Regions from separate parts of the Pseudonocardia sp. NPDC046786 genome, predicted to be linked through region 1. Evidence: riboswitches for the same ligand, from Rfam matches in the RefSeq annotation. Region 1 holds a riboswitch; each other region holds the start of a gene.
What was found. Region 1 has a riboswitch for cobalamin ahead of ABZ881_RS05240 (hypothetical protein). Riboswitches for the same ligand answer to the same signal wherever they lie in the genome.
Positions count from the first base shown of each region.

Region 1 (4,193 bases):
GCTGACCGGGCTGGAGGGGCTGGCCCGGCACGCACTGTCCCCCGGCGAGCGCGAGCGGGGACTGCCCGGCCCGGCCGGGTTCCTGGTCACCTGGACCCGCAAGGAGGCCCTGCTCAAGGCCACCGGCGACGGGCTGTCCGCGCCGATGGACGCCATCACGCTGTCCGCGCCCGGCGACCCGGCGCGGGTCCTGCACTGGCCGGACGCGACCGGCTCGTGGTGGCTCGCCGACATCGACACCCCGCACCCGGACCATCCCGGAGCCGTCGCCGGCGCCGGTGCCGACGTGCCGCTGATCACGGTCTCCGACGGCGACGCGGTCCTGTCGGTGGTCCGGGGCACCATGGGCGGGTGAGCTCGCCGGACCGGCCGGGCGCGACCGGGGCGCGCTGGGTGCTGCACCTCGACATGGACGCGTTCTTCGCCTCCGTCGAGCAGCTGACCCGGCCCACCCTCGCCGACCGTCCGGTGCTGGTCGGCGGGGCGGGGCCGCGCGGCGTCGTCGCGGGCGCCAGCTACCAGGCGCGGGTGTTCGGGGCGCGCTCGGCGATGCCGATGGGGCAGGCCCGGCGGCGCTGCCCGCACGCCACCGTGCTGCCGCCCCGGTTCCCGCTGTACAAAGCGGTCTCGGACGAGGTGATGGCGGTGCTCGCCGAGTTCTCGCCGGTCCTCGAACCGGTCTCGGTGGACGAGGCGTTCATCGAGCCCCCGGCGCTGGCCGGCGCCTCGCCGGACACCGTGCGGGACTTCGGCACCCGGCTGCGCGCGGCGGTCCGGGAGCGGACCGGGCTGCCCGCCTCGGTCGGCGCGGGCTCCGGCAAGCAGATCGCCAAGATCGCCTCCGAGCTGGCGAAGCCGGACGGGCTGCGGGTCGTCGCGCACGCCGAGCAGGGCGCCGTGCTCGATCCGCTGCCGGTGCGCTCGCTGTGGGGCATCGGGCCGGTGTCCGGCGAGGCGCTGCGCCGGATCGGGATCGAGACGATCGGCCAGCTCGCCGCGATGGACGGCCGGGAGGTCACCGGGGTGCTGGGCACGGCGATGGGCACCGAGCTGCACCGCCTGGCCCGCGGGATCGACGACCGGCCGGTCGCCCCGCGCGGCGCGGCCAAGCAGATCAGCGCCGAGACCACCTTCGACACCGACCTGACCGCGATGTCCGCGGTGCACGCCGCCGTCGAGTCGATCTGCGTGGCGGTGCACCGCAGGCTGGTCGCCGACGGCCGGGCCGCGCGCACCGTCACCGTCAAGGCGCGCACCGGCGACTTCGTCACCCACACCCGGTCGGAGACGACACCGTTCCCCAGCCGGGACCTCGCCACGCTGGTCGCGGTGGCCCGCCGGCTCGCCGACACCGCGGTCGGCGAGGGCGGGGTGCGGCTGCTCGGGGTGTCGGTGTCGGGCTTCGGCGAGGAGCCGCCGCTGGCCCTGTTCGACGCGGTGCCCTCGGCACAGGGGTGGCGCGCGGCCCCGGTGGACCCGGACGGCACGGGACCGGGCAGGGCGGCCCCGGGAGGCGAGGCCCCCGGCACAGCGGCCCCGAGCGGCGCTGCGGCCGGGCGGATGAGCACGCCGGTGGCGGTCGAGGAGCCGGCGGGGCACCCGGCGGTGCCCGGGGAGGAGCCGGCCGGCCGGGCGGCTCCCGGGGAGCCGCCCGGCGACGACCGGCCGTGGCGGGCCGGCGACGACGTCGGCCATCCCGAACACGGCCACGGCTGGGTACAGGGCGCCGGGCACGGCCGGGTCACCGTCCGGTTCGAGACCGCGCTGACCGGGCCGGGCCGCACCCGCACGCTGGACGCCGCCGATCCGCAGCTGACCCGCGCCGATCCGCTCCTGAGCTGGCGGCCGGCCGGGTGAACCGGCCGGACCGGGCCCGGCCGATCAGCGGACCCGGCCGATCAACGCTCAGCCGACCAGCGGGCTCGGCCGACCGGCGCTCTGCTGACCAGGCTCGGCCGACCGGCGCTCAGCCGATCAGCGGGCTCCGGTGCGGCGGGGCGACCCGGGTGCCCGCGGCGACCCGGATCCCGAGTCCGGGTGCGGTGCGGGCGAGGCCGTCGAGCACCGCGCCCAGCGCGACGTCAGCGGCGGGCTCGCCCGCCACCAGCAGCACCCCGTTGCCGGCCGGGTGGTCGCCGGCCCAGGCGGTGATCCGGCCGACCGCGTCGCGCGGGGAGATCCGTTCGACCCGCCACGCCTCGGCGTAGAACAGGGCCACCGACTCCGGCCCGCGGGGGAACGTGAAGACGGTGTCGGCGTCCGCGAGCAGGCCCTCCAGCCCGTGCCCGGCCGACTCACCGGCCGGCTCGGTGCCGAGAACGACCAGGGTGGGGAGCGGGTCGACGCTCATCGCAATGTCCTCCTCGAGGGTCCGCGCCCTCAACAGTGGGAACTCCTGCGACGACGGCCAGTCTCCTGGCTCCCGGATCGACGCGCTCCCCCGCCTTCCCACCCTCGCCGGGCAGTGGCCTGCGGGGTGGGGAGCGCTCCCCGGTGACAGTGGCGGGACCGCGCCGGACTCGCACCGGCTTCCTGCACCGTCGTCCGGGTCAGCCCATCACGAGCCGGTCGGGGGGTCAACAACGAGTGACGGTGACGCCTGCCCGGCGGCGAGGTCCCGCACCACCGGGACCAGCGCACCGGCCAACCGCCGGTGCGAGTCCGCATCGAGATGGCAGCCGGCTATCCCGGTCCGGGTGATCGGGGCCGCATCGAGGAACGCGTGACCACCGGCGGCCGCCAGCGCGCGCAGCGGCCCGGCGAGCCGTCGTGACGCGGCGGCCGAGGCCGCGTCGTAGCCCCCGGGGGGCATCGACGCGACGAACCGCTCGGCGGTCCCGTCCATCGGCGGCGGCGCGACGACCACGAACCGCGGCGCCGGCAGCCCGAGCGTCGCCGCGGACCCGGCCGGATGGTCCAGGTAGCGGCCGAGCGCGCGGGCGACGTCGTCCGGGGTGCGGGCGTAGCGGGTCCGCAGGTCGTTCGTGCCGAGCATCAGGACGATCACGTCCAGCGGCAGGTGGCTGTCCACGCAGGCGGTGAAGTAGCCCGGCGCGGCCGGGCCGGCCGAGGATCGTGTCCTGGAGATCGGTGGTGCGCCCGGGGAGCCCCTCCTCGACGACGTCGTGACCGGCGCCGAGCAGCTGCTGCAGCACCCCCGGCCAGCGCACGCCGGCGGCGTACCTGGCCCGCTCCCCGGGACGATCCCGTAGGTGTTGGAGTCGCCGAAGCACAGCACCCGGGAGGAGCCGGGCACGGTCGTCACGGCCGGGGCTCCGGCGCCGGCCTGCGCCCGGGAGGGATCACCAACAGGCAGGCCAGCGCGGTCACCAGGGACAGCCCGGACGCGACCGTGAAGGCCGCGGCGCAGCCCTGCACGGTGGCCTCCGCCCCGCCACCGGCGGCGACGGCGACGGCGACCGTCGCGGCGACGGTGGACAGCGCCGCCGTGCCGAGCGAACCGCCGAGCTGCTGCATGACGTTGGTGGTGGCCGGGGCGACCCCGACCTGGTCGGCGGGCAGGTCGCGGGTGGCGCTGCTCATCGAGGTGCTGGAGGTCATGCCCTGGCCGACGCCGGACACGATCAGTGCGGGCAGCAGCCCGGTGGAGTAGCCGGTCCCGGTGTCGATCAGGGCGAGCACGGCCAGCGCGGGTGGACTGGGACATGTGGGGGTCTCCGCTCAGCTGAACACCGTCCGGAGTAGCGCGACCGCGCGCTCCACGTGGGGCAACGGGGAGTCGCCGGCGTCGGTCGAGCGCGCCCAGTTCTCCATGCCGGTGCGGACGGCGGCCATCGCCATCGAGGCGATCAGCACCGGGAGCTGCGGATCGACGTCGGGGCCCATCCGCAGCGCGGCGGCGTCGGCGAGCCTGCGGGTGGAGGACCGGCGTCACGGTCCGACGGGGGCCTCCAGCCCGGCGACCGGGCCGATCACCACGATCGCGGGCGGGCTGACCTCCTCCGCGGCGGCGACCTCGGCGGCCGTCGCCAGGGTCGCCCGCACGGTCCGCTGGATCCGGGTGGTGCCGTCCTGCACGATCAGCACCGGGGTCGCCGGGTCGCGGCCGTGCTCGACGAGGACCTCGGCGAACCGGCCGAGCCGCTCCACCGCCATCATCAGCACGATGGTGCCGGTCATCCGGCCGAGCGCCGTCCAGTCGGTGAGGCTGCGCGGGTCCTCCGGCGCGACGT
Region 1 is NZ_JBEYYF010000003.1:291,198-295,390, forward strand. Features, by position in the region: gene ABZ881_RS05230 (4'-phosphopantetheinyl transferase superfamily protein) at 1-355, shown strand, start outside; gene ABZ881_RS05235 (DNA polymerase IV) at 352-1,857, shown strand; gene ABZ881_RS05240 (hypothetical protein) at 1,967-2,350, opposite strand; cobalamin riboswitch at 2,388-2,584, opposite strand; gene ABZ881_RS05245 (hypothetical protein) at 2,558-3,031, opposite strand; gene ABZ881_RS05250 (hypothetical protein) at 3,262-3,642, opposite strand; partial or broken gene ABZ881_RS05255 (TetR family transcriptional regulator) at 3,682-3,864, opposite strand; gene cobA (uroporphyrinogen-III C-methyltransferase) at 3,892-4,193, opposite strand, start outside.

Region 2 (4,193 bases), on a different contig from region 1:
CTCCGGCTCACCGCGGGTCTTCAGCCCGCAGTCCGGGTTCGCCCAGAGCCGCTCCGGGCCGATGTGCCGCAGCGCCGCGGTGAGCTGGCCGGCGAGCTCGTCGATGTCGGGCACCTCGGGCGAGTGCACGTCGTAGACGCCCGGGCCGAGGCCGCGCGGGATGCCCGGCCCCAGGTCGGCGAGCACCTCCATCCGGGACCGGGCCGCCTCGACGGTGGTGACGTCGGCGTCCAGCCCATCGATCGCCCCGACCACCTCGCCGAACTCGGAGTAGCACAGGTGGGTGTGGATCTGAGTGCCGTCCACCACCCCGCCGGTGGACATGCGGAACGCGTCCACCGCCCACTCCAGGTACCCGGGACGGTCCCGCTCGTGCAGCGGCAGCAGCTCGCGCAGCGCGGGCTCATCCACCTGGATGATCCGGATCCCGGCCGCCTCCAGGTCGACGACCTCGTCGCGCAGGGCCAGCCCGACCTGCCGGGCGGTGTCGCCGAGCGGCTGGTCGTCGCGGACGAACGACCAGGCCAGGATCGTCACCGGTCCGGTCAGCATGCCCTTGACCGGCTTCTCCGACAGCGACTGCGCGTAGGTCGCCCACTCGACGGTGATCGGCCGGCCGGCACGGCGTGACACATCGGAGTGCAGGATCGGCGGCCGCACGCACCGCGAGCCGTAGGACTGCACCCAGCCGAACTCGGTGGTGGCGAAGCCGTCCAGGTTCTCGGCGAAGTACTGGACCATGTCGTTGCGCTCGGGCTCGCCGTGCACCAGCACGTCCAGCCCGATCTGCTCCTGCAGCGCCACCACGCGGGCGATCTCCCCGCGCATCCGCCCGGTGTACTCGGCATCGTCGATCCGGCCGGCCCGGTGGGCCGCCCGGTCCTTGCGGATCTCGGTGGTCTGCGGGAACGAGCCGATCGTGGTGGTCGGGACGTCGGGCAGGCCCAGCGCCTCGCGCTGCACCTTCGCCCGCACGTCGGCCGCGCCGCGCCGGTAGTGGTCGGCACCCAGCTCGGCCAGCCGGGACCGGACCGTCGCGTCCCGCCGAGCGGCCGCCGCGACCCGCTCCCGGGTCTCCCGTGCGGCGTCGAACTCGGCCGCGACCGCGGCCCGGCCCCCGTGCAGCGCCCGGCCGAGCAGCACCACCTCGTCGACCTTCTGCCGGGCGAAGGCGAGCATGTCGACGACGTCGGCGGGCAGCGACGTCTCCACCGACAGGTCGTAGGGGACGTGCAGCAGCGAGCACGACGTCGAGATCTCCACCCGGCCCGCGACGCCGACCAGCCGCGAGGCCGTGACCAGCGCGGCGTCCAGGTCGGTCCGCCACACGTTCCGGCCGTCGACGACACCGGCCAGCACCAGCTTGCCGCCGATCCCCTCGACGCCGTCGATCCCGTCCAGGTCGGACGCGCCGGCGACCAGGTCCAGCGCCAGCCCCTCGACCGCGGTCGAGGCGAGCACCGGCAGCGCCGGGCCGAGCTCGCCGAAGTAGGACGCGACCAGGATCTTCGGCCGGCGCGGCGCGGCCGCGAGCCGGTCGTAGGCCCGGCGCAGCGCGGCGATCTCGTCCTCGGAGCGGTCCGCGGCGAACGCCGGCTCGTCCAGCTGCACCCACTCGGCACCGGCGTCGGCCAGCTCGGCGAGCAGGTCCCGGTAGACCTCGACCAGCGGGCCGAGCAGGTCCAGCGGCCGGAACCCCTCGGGCGCACCCTCGGCGGGCTTCGAGAGCAGCAGCAGGGTCACCGGGCCGACCAGCACCGGGCGGGTCACGACGCCGGAGCGCAGCGCCTCCCGGAACTCCTCGAGCGCCGTGCGCGAGCCGGGCGCGAGCCGGGTCTCCGGGCCGATCTCGGGCACCAGGTAGTGGTAGTTCGTGTCGAACCACTTGGTCATCTCGCAGGCCGGCGCGCCGGTGCGGCCGCGGGCCATCGCGAACATCCGCTGCAGCGGGTCGGTGATGCCGGCGAAGCGCTCCGGGACGGCGCCGACGGCGAGCGCGGTGTCCAGGACGTGGTCGTAGAACGAGAACGTGTTGCCGGGGACCTGGTCCAGTCCCGCGTCCCGCAGCGTGGTCCAGGTGTCGCGGCGCAGACCGGCCGCCACCTCGTGCAGCGCGGAGACGTCGGACCGGCCGGCCCAGAACGCCTCGGTCGCGCGCTTCAGCTCCCGGTGCGGCCCGATCCTGGGGTACCCCAGCACGGTGCTGCCGGTGGTGGACACGGATGACACAGGTTTCGCCATGGTCACAGCCCTCTCTCCTCGCGAGCGCGGTGGAGGACCCGTCACCGCCGGAGAGGGGCACGACGGCACGGTCCGGGCGGGCCCGCACCGGACGCGCGATGGCGCCGGCGGGCACGGTGGTCACCCGGTCGTCCGCTGGGCCCTCCCTCGAGGCCACGGATCCGCGCACGCCGGTCGGCGCGCGCACCGGCGGCAGGTATTCGGACTCGTGGGCGCCGTGCTCGTGCCTACCGGCCGTCGCTTCCCGGGTCGGTTCCCAGTGCTGATGACGACTGTCGTTCCCACTCACCGCTGCGGGGCAGTCCCGGATTCACACCGGGTTCCCTGTTGTCCCGTGCCGGCCCCCGCGGGGACCGGCACGAACCGTCGGCGGACCGACCATAACCCACCGGACGCGATCGGCGGACTGTTGCCTTCTCCTCACTGTTGCCATACTCTGGCAACACGTTCGCCCTCCCCGCTCGGGGTCGAGGGCGACCTATCCCTGCACCCCTCCGTTCAGACGGGTTTCCTGCCTGGTCTGCCGAGGAGTAATCGCGATCACCTCTGTGCCCGGGGCCACAACCGGTCCTAGCGTGCGGCTCGACCCATCCGCCTGCCGCAGAAAGGGCTGACATGCAGGTAGACGAGCTGCTCAAGCCGTTCCCCATCAAGGAGTTCCACCCGTTCCCCAGGGCGCTGCTGGGTCCCGGCTCGCACGAGCTCATCGGCCCGGAGGCCCTCAAGCTGGGCTTCAAGAAGACCCTGGTCATGACGTCCGGCCTGCGCGGCACCGACATCGTCCACAAGATCGTCGAGTCGATGAAGTACCACGGCCTCGAGGTCGTCGTGTACGACCAGGTCGAGTCGAACCCCAAGGACTACAACGTCATGGACGCTGTGGGCCTCTACCAGCAGAACAAGTGCGACTCGTTCGTCTCCATCGGCGGCGGCTCCTCGCACGACGCCTGCAAGGGCGCGCGCGTCTCGGTCGCCCACGACGGCCGCAACGTCAACGAGTTCGAGGGCTTCAACAAGTCCGAGAACCCGGCGAACCCGCCGCACATCGCGGTCTCGACGACGGCCGGCACCGGCTCCGAGACCTCCTGGGCGTACGTGATCACCGACACCACGACGGACCCGGACAACCCGCACAAGTACGTCGCGTTCGACGACGCCTCGGTCACCACCCTGGCGATCGACGACCCGGTGCTCTATTACGACTGCCCGATCGACTACACCGCGCAGTGCGGCTTCGACGTGCTCGCGCACGCCTCCGAGCCCTACGTGTCCCGGCTGAACTTCCAGCCGTCGCTGGGCAACGCGCTGCACGCCATCAAGCTGACCTCGCAGAGCCTGCGCCAGGCCGTGTGGAACGGCCAGGACCTGGCCGGCCGCGAGGGCATGATGTACGCGCAGTACATCGCCGCGCAGGCGTTCAACTCCGGTGGCCTGGGGATCATCCACTCGATCTCGCACGCGGTGTCGGCCTTCTACGACACCCACCACGGCCTGAACAACGCCATCGCGCTGCCGCGGGTGTGGGCGTTCAACATGCCGGTCGCCTACGAGCGGTTCGCCGACATCGCCGAGGCGATGGGCATCGACACCAGCGGCATGACCAAGCCGCAGGCCGCCGACGCCGCGCTCGCCGCGTCCATCCGGCTGCTGCGCGACGTGGGCATCCCGGAGAAGTTCGCCGATGTCAAGCAGGACACCTACTCGAAGAACCGGCTCGGGGTCGGCCCGACCAAGTTCTACGAGAACGCGCCGACCATCATCGGCGACGCGGCGGACGTCGACCGGATCACCAACCACGTCCTGGGTGACGCCTGCACCCCGGGCAACCCGAAGGAGTGCACCTTCGAGACCGTCCGCCCGGTCGTCGAGCACTCCATCAACGGCGACCTGGACGACCTGCTCACCTGATCGTCCGATCAGCCCGACCCGTTCGCGCCTGCGGGCCCACTCCG
Region 2 is NZ_JBEYYF010000011.1:141,365-145,557, forward strand. Features, by position in the region: gene metE (5-methyltetrahydropteroyltriglutamate--homocysteine S-methyltransferase) at 1-2,241, opposite strand, end outside; cobalamin riboswitch at 2,432-2,597, opposite strand; gene mdo (NDMA-dependent methanol dehydrogenase) at 2,857-4,149, shown strand.
Region 2: it holds a riboswitch for cobalamin, as region 1 does, so the genes downstream of both, metE (5-methyltetrahydropteroyltriglutamate--homocysteine S-methyltransferase) here and ABZ881_RS05240 (hypothetical protein) in region 1, are expected to answer to the same signal.

Region 3 (4,193 bases), on a different contig from region 1:
AGCTTGTCCGTGTCGAGCCCGTCGGGCCCGATGTGCGCGGCCAGGTTGACCGAGCCGAGGTTGCAGACCGCGACCTCGCCGTCGGCTCCGGCCTGGGTGTTCAGGGTGATCTCGGTGCACAGGTTCGACGAGTGCACCACGCCGGCGTGCTGCTGCGGGCTGCGCAGGTTGCACGGGTCCTTGAAGGTGATCCACGGGTGCCCGGTCTCGAACAGCATGGTCAGCATCCGGCGCCACAGGTCGACCGCGCGCACCGTGCGGTGCACCCGGATCTCGCCGCGCTCGGCGGCCTGCTCGTACTCGCGGTAGCGCAGGGGGAACGCGGTGCCGTAGAGATCGTGCAGGTCGGGGACCTCGTCCGGGGAGAACAGCGTCCAGGAACCGTCGGCCTGCACCCGGCGCAGGAACTCGTCGGGCACCCAGTTCGCGGTGTTCATGTCGTGCGTGCGGCGCCGGTCGTCGCCGGTGTTCTTGCGCAGGTCGAGGAACTCCTCGATGTCGACGTGCCAGGTCTCCAGGTAGGCGCACGCCGCGCCCTTGCGCTTGCCGCCCTGGTTGACCGCGACGGCGGTGTCCCCGGCGATCTTGAGGAACGGCACGACACCCTGCGAGACACCGTTGGTGCCCCGGATGTGCGCGCCGAGGCCGCGGACCGGGGTCCAGTCGTTGCCCAGGCCGCCGGAGTACTTCGCGAGCAGCGCGTTGTTCCGGTAGCCGCCGAAGATCGAGTCCAGGTCGTCGTCGACGGTGGTGAGGAAGCACGACGACAGCTGCGCCCTGGTGGTGCCCGAGTTGAACAGCGTCGGGGTGGACGCCATGAAGTCGAAGCTGGACAGCAGCTCGTAGAACTCGATCGCGCGCGCCTCGCGGTCGACCTCCCGGATCGCCAGGCCCATCGCGACCCGCAGGAAGAACGCCTGCGGCAGCTCGAACCGGGTGCCGCGCTCGTGCAGGAAGTAGCGGTCGTAGAGGGTCTGCAGGCCGAGGAAGCCGATCTCGGTGTCCCGCTCGGGACGGATCGCGGCGGTGACCCGGTCCAGGTCGAACGTGGCGAGCTCCGGATCGACCAGCCCGATGTCGATCGCGCGGCTCAGGTAGTCCTTGGTGTACGTGGCGTAGCGCTGCGCCATCGTGGCCTGGTCGGGCGTCTCCCGGGTGCCGGACAGGTGCGAGACGGCCTCGGCGCGCAGCCGGTCGAGCAGCAGCCGGGACGCCACCAGCGAGTAGTCCGGCTCCCGCTCGACCAGCGTGCGGGCGGCCATGACGAGCGCCTGGGCCAGTTCGTCGGCGGTGATGCCGTCGTAGACGGTGCGGTCCAGCTCGGCGAGCACCGGCTCCCGGCTCACGTCCTCGATCCCGGCCAGCGCCTCGGCGAGCACGGTCTCGACGCGGTCGCGGTCCAGCGGGACCCGGCTGCCGTCGGGCTGGGTGACGTGCACGGTCGGCAGATCGGTGGTGGCGGTCTCGGGTCCGGTGTCCCGGGCCTGCGCGTGCTGCTCACGGTAGAGCACGTAGGAGCGGGCGACCTTGTGGTGCTCGCCGCGCATCAGGGCCAGCTCGACCTGGTCCTGGATCTGTTCGACGTGCACGCCGGGCACGGGATGCCGGGCCAGTGCCGCGACGACCTGATCGGTCAGCTCGCCGACGAGATGGTGCAGCCGTGACGACGCCGACGCGGACCCGCCCTCGACGGCCAGGAACGCCTTGGTCATCGCCACCGAGATCTTGCCGGCGTCGAACGTGGTCTCGGAGCCGTCACGCCGGATCACCCGCAGGCCGGGCGGGGCTGTGCCGTGCGCGGATGCAGGGGGAGCGGTGCTTGCGGTCACGGGTCTCTCTCCTCGCGAGTCGCCGTCGGTCCGTGACCCGCGCGAGGAGGCGACGACGGTCCGGGACCGCCGCACCCTGGCGCCCTCCCGCGAGGCCCGGAGCTGCGCACGCCGGCGGCGGGCGCACCGGTGGCAGGTCTTCGGACTCACGGGCGTCGTGCACGCTCCTACTGGCCGTCGCTTCCCGGGATCGCTCCCAGTGCTCGTTGACGGCGGTCGTTCCCGTTCACCGCTGCGGGGCAGTCCCGGATTCGCACCGGGTTCCCTGTTGTCTCACCGGCCCAGGCGGGCCGGTGAACCACCAGCGAACCGGACACTACATCTTGGGGCCGCCGCCGTTCGAGACCCCAAGGAGTCGGTGTGTGCGACGAATCGTCACCGCCGGTGAACGGTGCAGGTCGGCCCCGGCGGGTCGCCGCGAGAGGCTCGTGCCGGCCACTCGGACCGGTGATGATCGTCCCCCTTTCGGGGGCTAGATGAAAATGACTACTGTTTCTGACATGAGAATTCGACGGATCCTCCCGCTCGTCCCGGCGCTCGCGCTGCTCGCGGTGCTCGCCGGATGCGGAGCCGCCGGGCCGGGTACCGATCCGGCCGCCGGGGAGCGGCCCGCGCCGCGGATCGAGCGCGCCGCGGCACCGCTGGAGCCCGCCGGCACCGTCACCGACCCGAACGGCACCGAGCTGTCGCTGCCCACCCCGCCGGAGCGGATCGTCTGCATCACCGGGCTGTGCGACGACATGCTCGTCGAGCTCGGCATCGCCCCGGCCGGTACCTCGACGCCCGCGCTGCTCGCGAACCCGGTGCTGCTCGGCGAGGCGGCGGCCGCGCAGGTTCCGACCGTCGCGGGCAGCTTCGGCAGCGAGGACGTCGAGTCGATCGCCGCCCTGGATCCGGACCTGGTGATCGGGCTCGGCGGGGTGCACGATCCGCTGCGCTCCGCGATCGAGCAGTTCGCGCCGCTGTGGACGGTCGAGCCGTCGACCTGGCAGGACTCGGTCGGCTACCTGCGGGCGCTCGGGGCGCTGACCGGCCGGACCGCGGAGGCGGTGGCGGCCGAGGAGCGGTTCCGCGGCATCCTCGCCGACGCGGTCGACACCACCCGGGAGACCGGGCAGGCCGACCGGACGGTCGTGCTGATGTACGGCAGCGCCGACACGATCGGCGTCGACACCACCGCATCGGTCAACGGCGACCTGCTCGCCCAGCTCTACGACTACCCGTTCGCACCGCGCAGCGCGGACGTCGAGTCCGGGTCGGCCTACAACGTCGAGGAGATCCTGGCCGGGCAGCCCGACGTCGTACTGGCCTTCTCACTGCTGTTCTCCGCCGAGGACCGCACGCTGACCGACCAGCTCGCCGACAACCCGGTCTGGCAGCAGGTCCCGGCCGTGCAGCAGGGTGCGGTGCACGAGATGGACCCGCGACTGTGGGGCAGCGGGCGCGGCACCCGCAGCCTGGGCGCGATCGTCGAGCAGTCGCTGGCCGTGGTGCCGGGCAGGTGAGGATCGCGCTCCTGGTGGCCGCCGGGACCGCGCTCGTGGTCGCCACGCTGTGCCTGGGCACGCCGTCGGTGCCGCCGTGGCAGTTGCCGGCGGTGCTCGGGTCCGGTTCCGGGATCGAGCACGTCGTGGTCACCGAGCTGCGCGCGCCCCGGCTCGTCCTGGGCGCGCTCGCCGGGATCGCGCTCGGGACCGCGGGGATGCTGCTGCAGGACGCGCTGCGCAACCCGCTCGCCGTCCCCGAGCTGCTCGGGGTCTCCTCCGGCGCGGCGGCCGCGGTGGCGATCACGATCGTGACCGGTGCCGCGATGCCGTTCTCGCCGCTGCTGCCCGCGATCGCCGGTGCCGCGACCGGGGCGCTGCTCACCCTGCTCGCGGTGCGCGGGGCCGTCGGACCGGCCGCCGTGCTGCTGATCGGGGCCGGGGTGAGCGCGGCGTTGCAGGCGCTGCTGCTCACCGCGGTCGCGCTCACCGGCTCGCAGGAGCAGGGGGTGCTCGTCCGCTACCTGCTCGGTTCGCTCACCGGCACCACCTGGCCGACGGTCGCGACGGTGCTGCCCGGGCTCGCGATCGGGCTCGGGCTCGCGGTGCTCGCGCTGCCGGCGCTGGGCCTGCTGCGGCTCGGCGACGGCACCGCATCGGTGCTCGGGCTGCGTACCGCGACCGCCCGGATCGGGGTGCTGGCGGTGGCATGCCTGCTGGTGGCCGCGGTCGTCGGCCCGTGCGGCCCGGTGGCGTGGGTCGGTTTCCTGGCGCCGCAGCTGGTACTCCGGTTCCGTCCGGCGGCCGCACCGCTCACCCGGCTGGTCGCCTGCGCGGGAACCGGGGCGGTGCTCGTCGTGGCCGCGGACCTGCCGGCCCG
Region 3 is NZ_JBEYYF010000011.1:92,681-96,873, reverse strand. Features, by position in the region: gene ABZ881_RS15870 (ribonucleoside-diphosphate reductase subunit alpha) at 1-1,829, opposite strand, end outside; cobalamin riboswitch at 1,943-2,147, opposite strand; gene ABZ881_RS15865 (ABC transporter substrate-binding protein) at 2,330-3,334, shown strand; gene ABZ881_RS15860 (iron ABC transporter permease) at 3,331-4,193, shown strand, end outside.
Region 3: it holds a riboswitch for cobalamin, as region 1 does, so the genes downstream of both, ABZ881_RS15870 (ribonucleoside-diphosphate reductase subunit alpha) here and ABZ881_RS05240 (hypothetical protein) in region 1, are expected to answer to the same signal.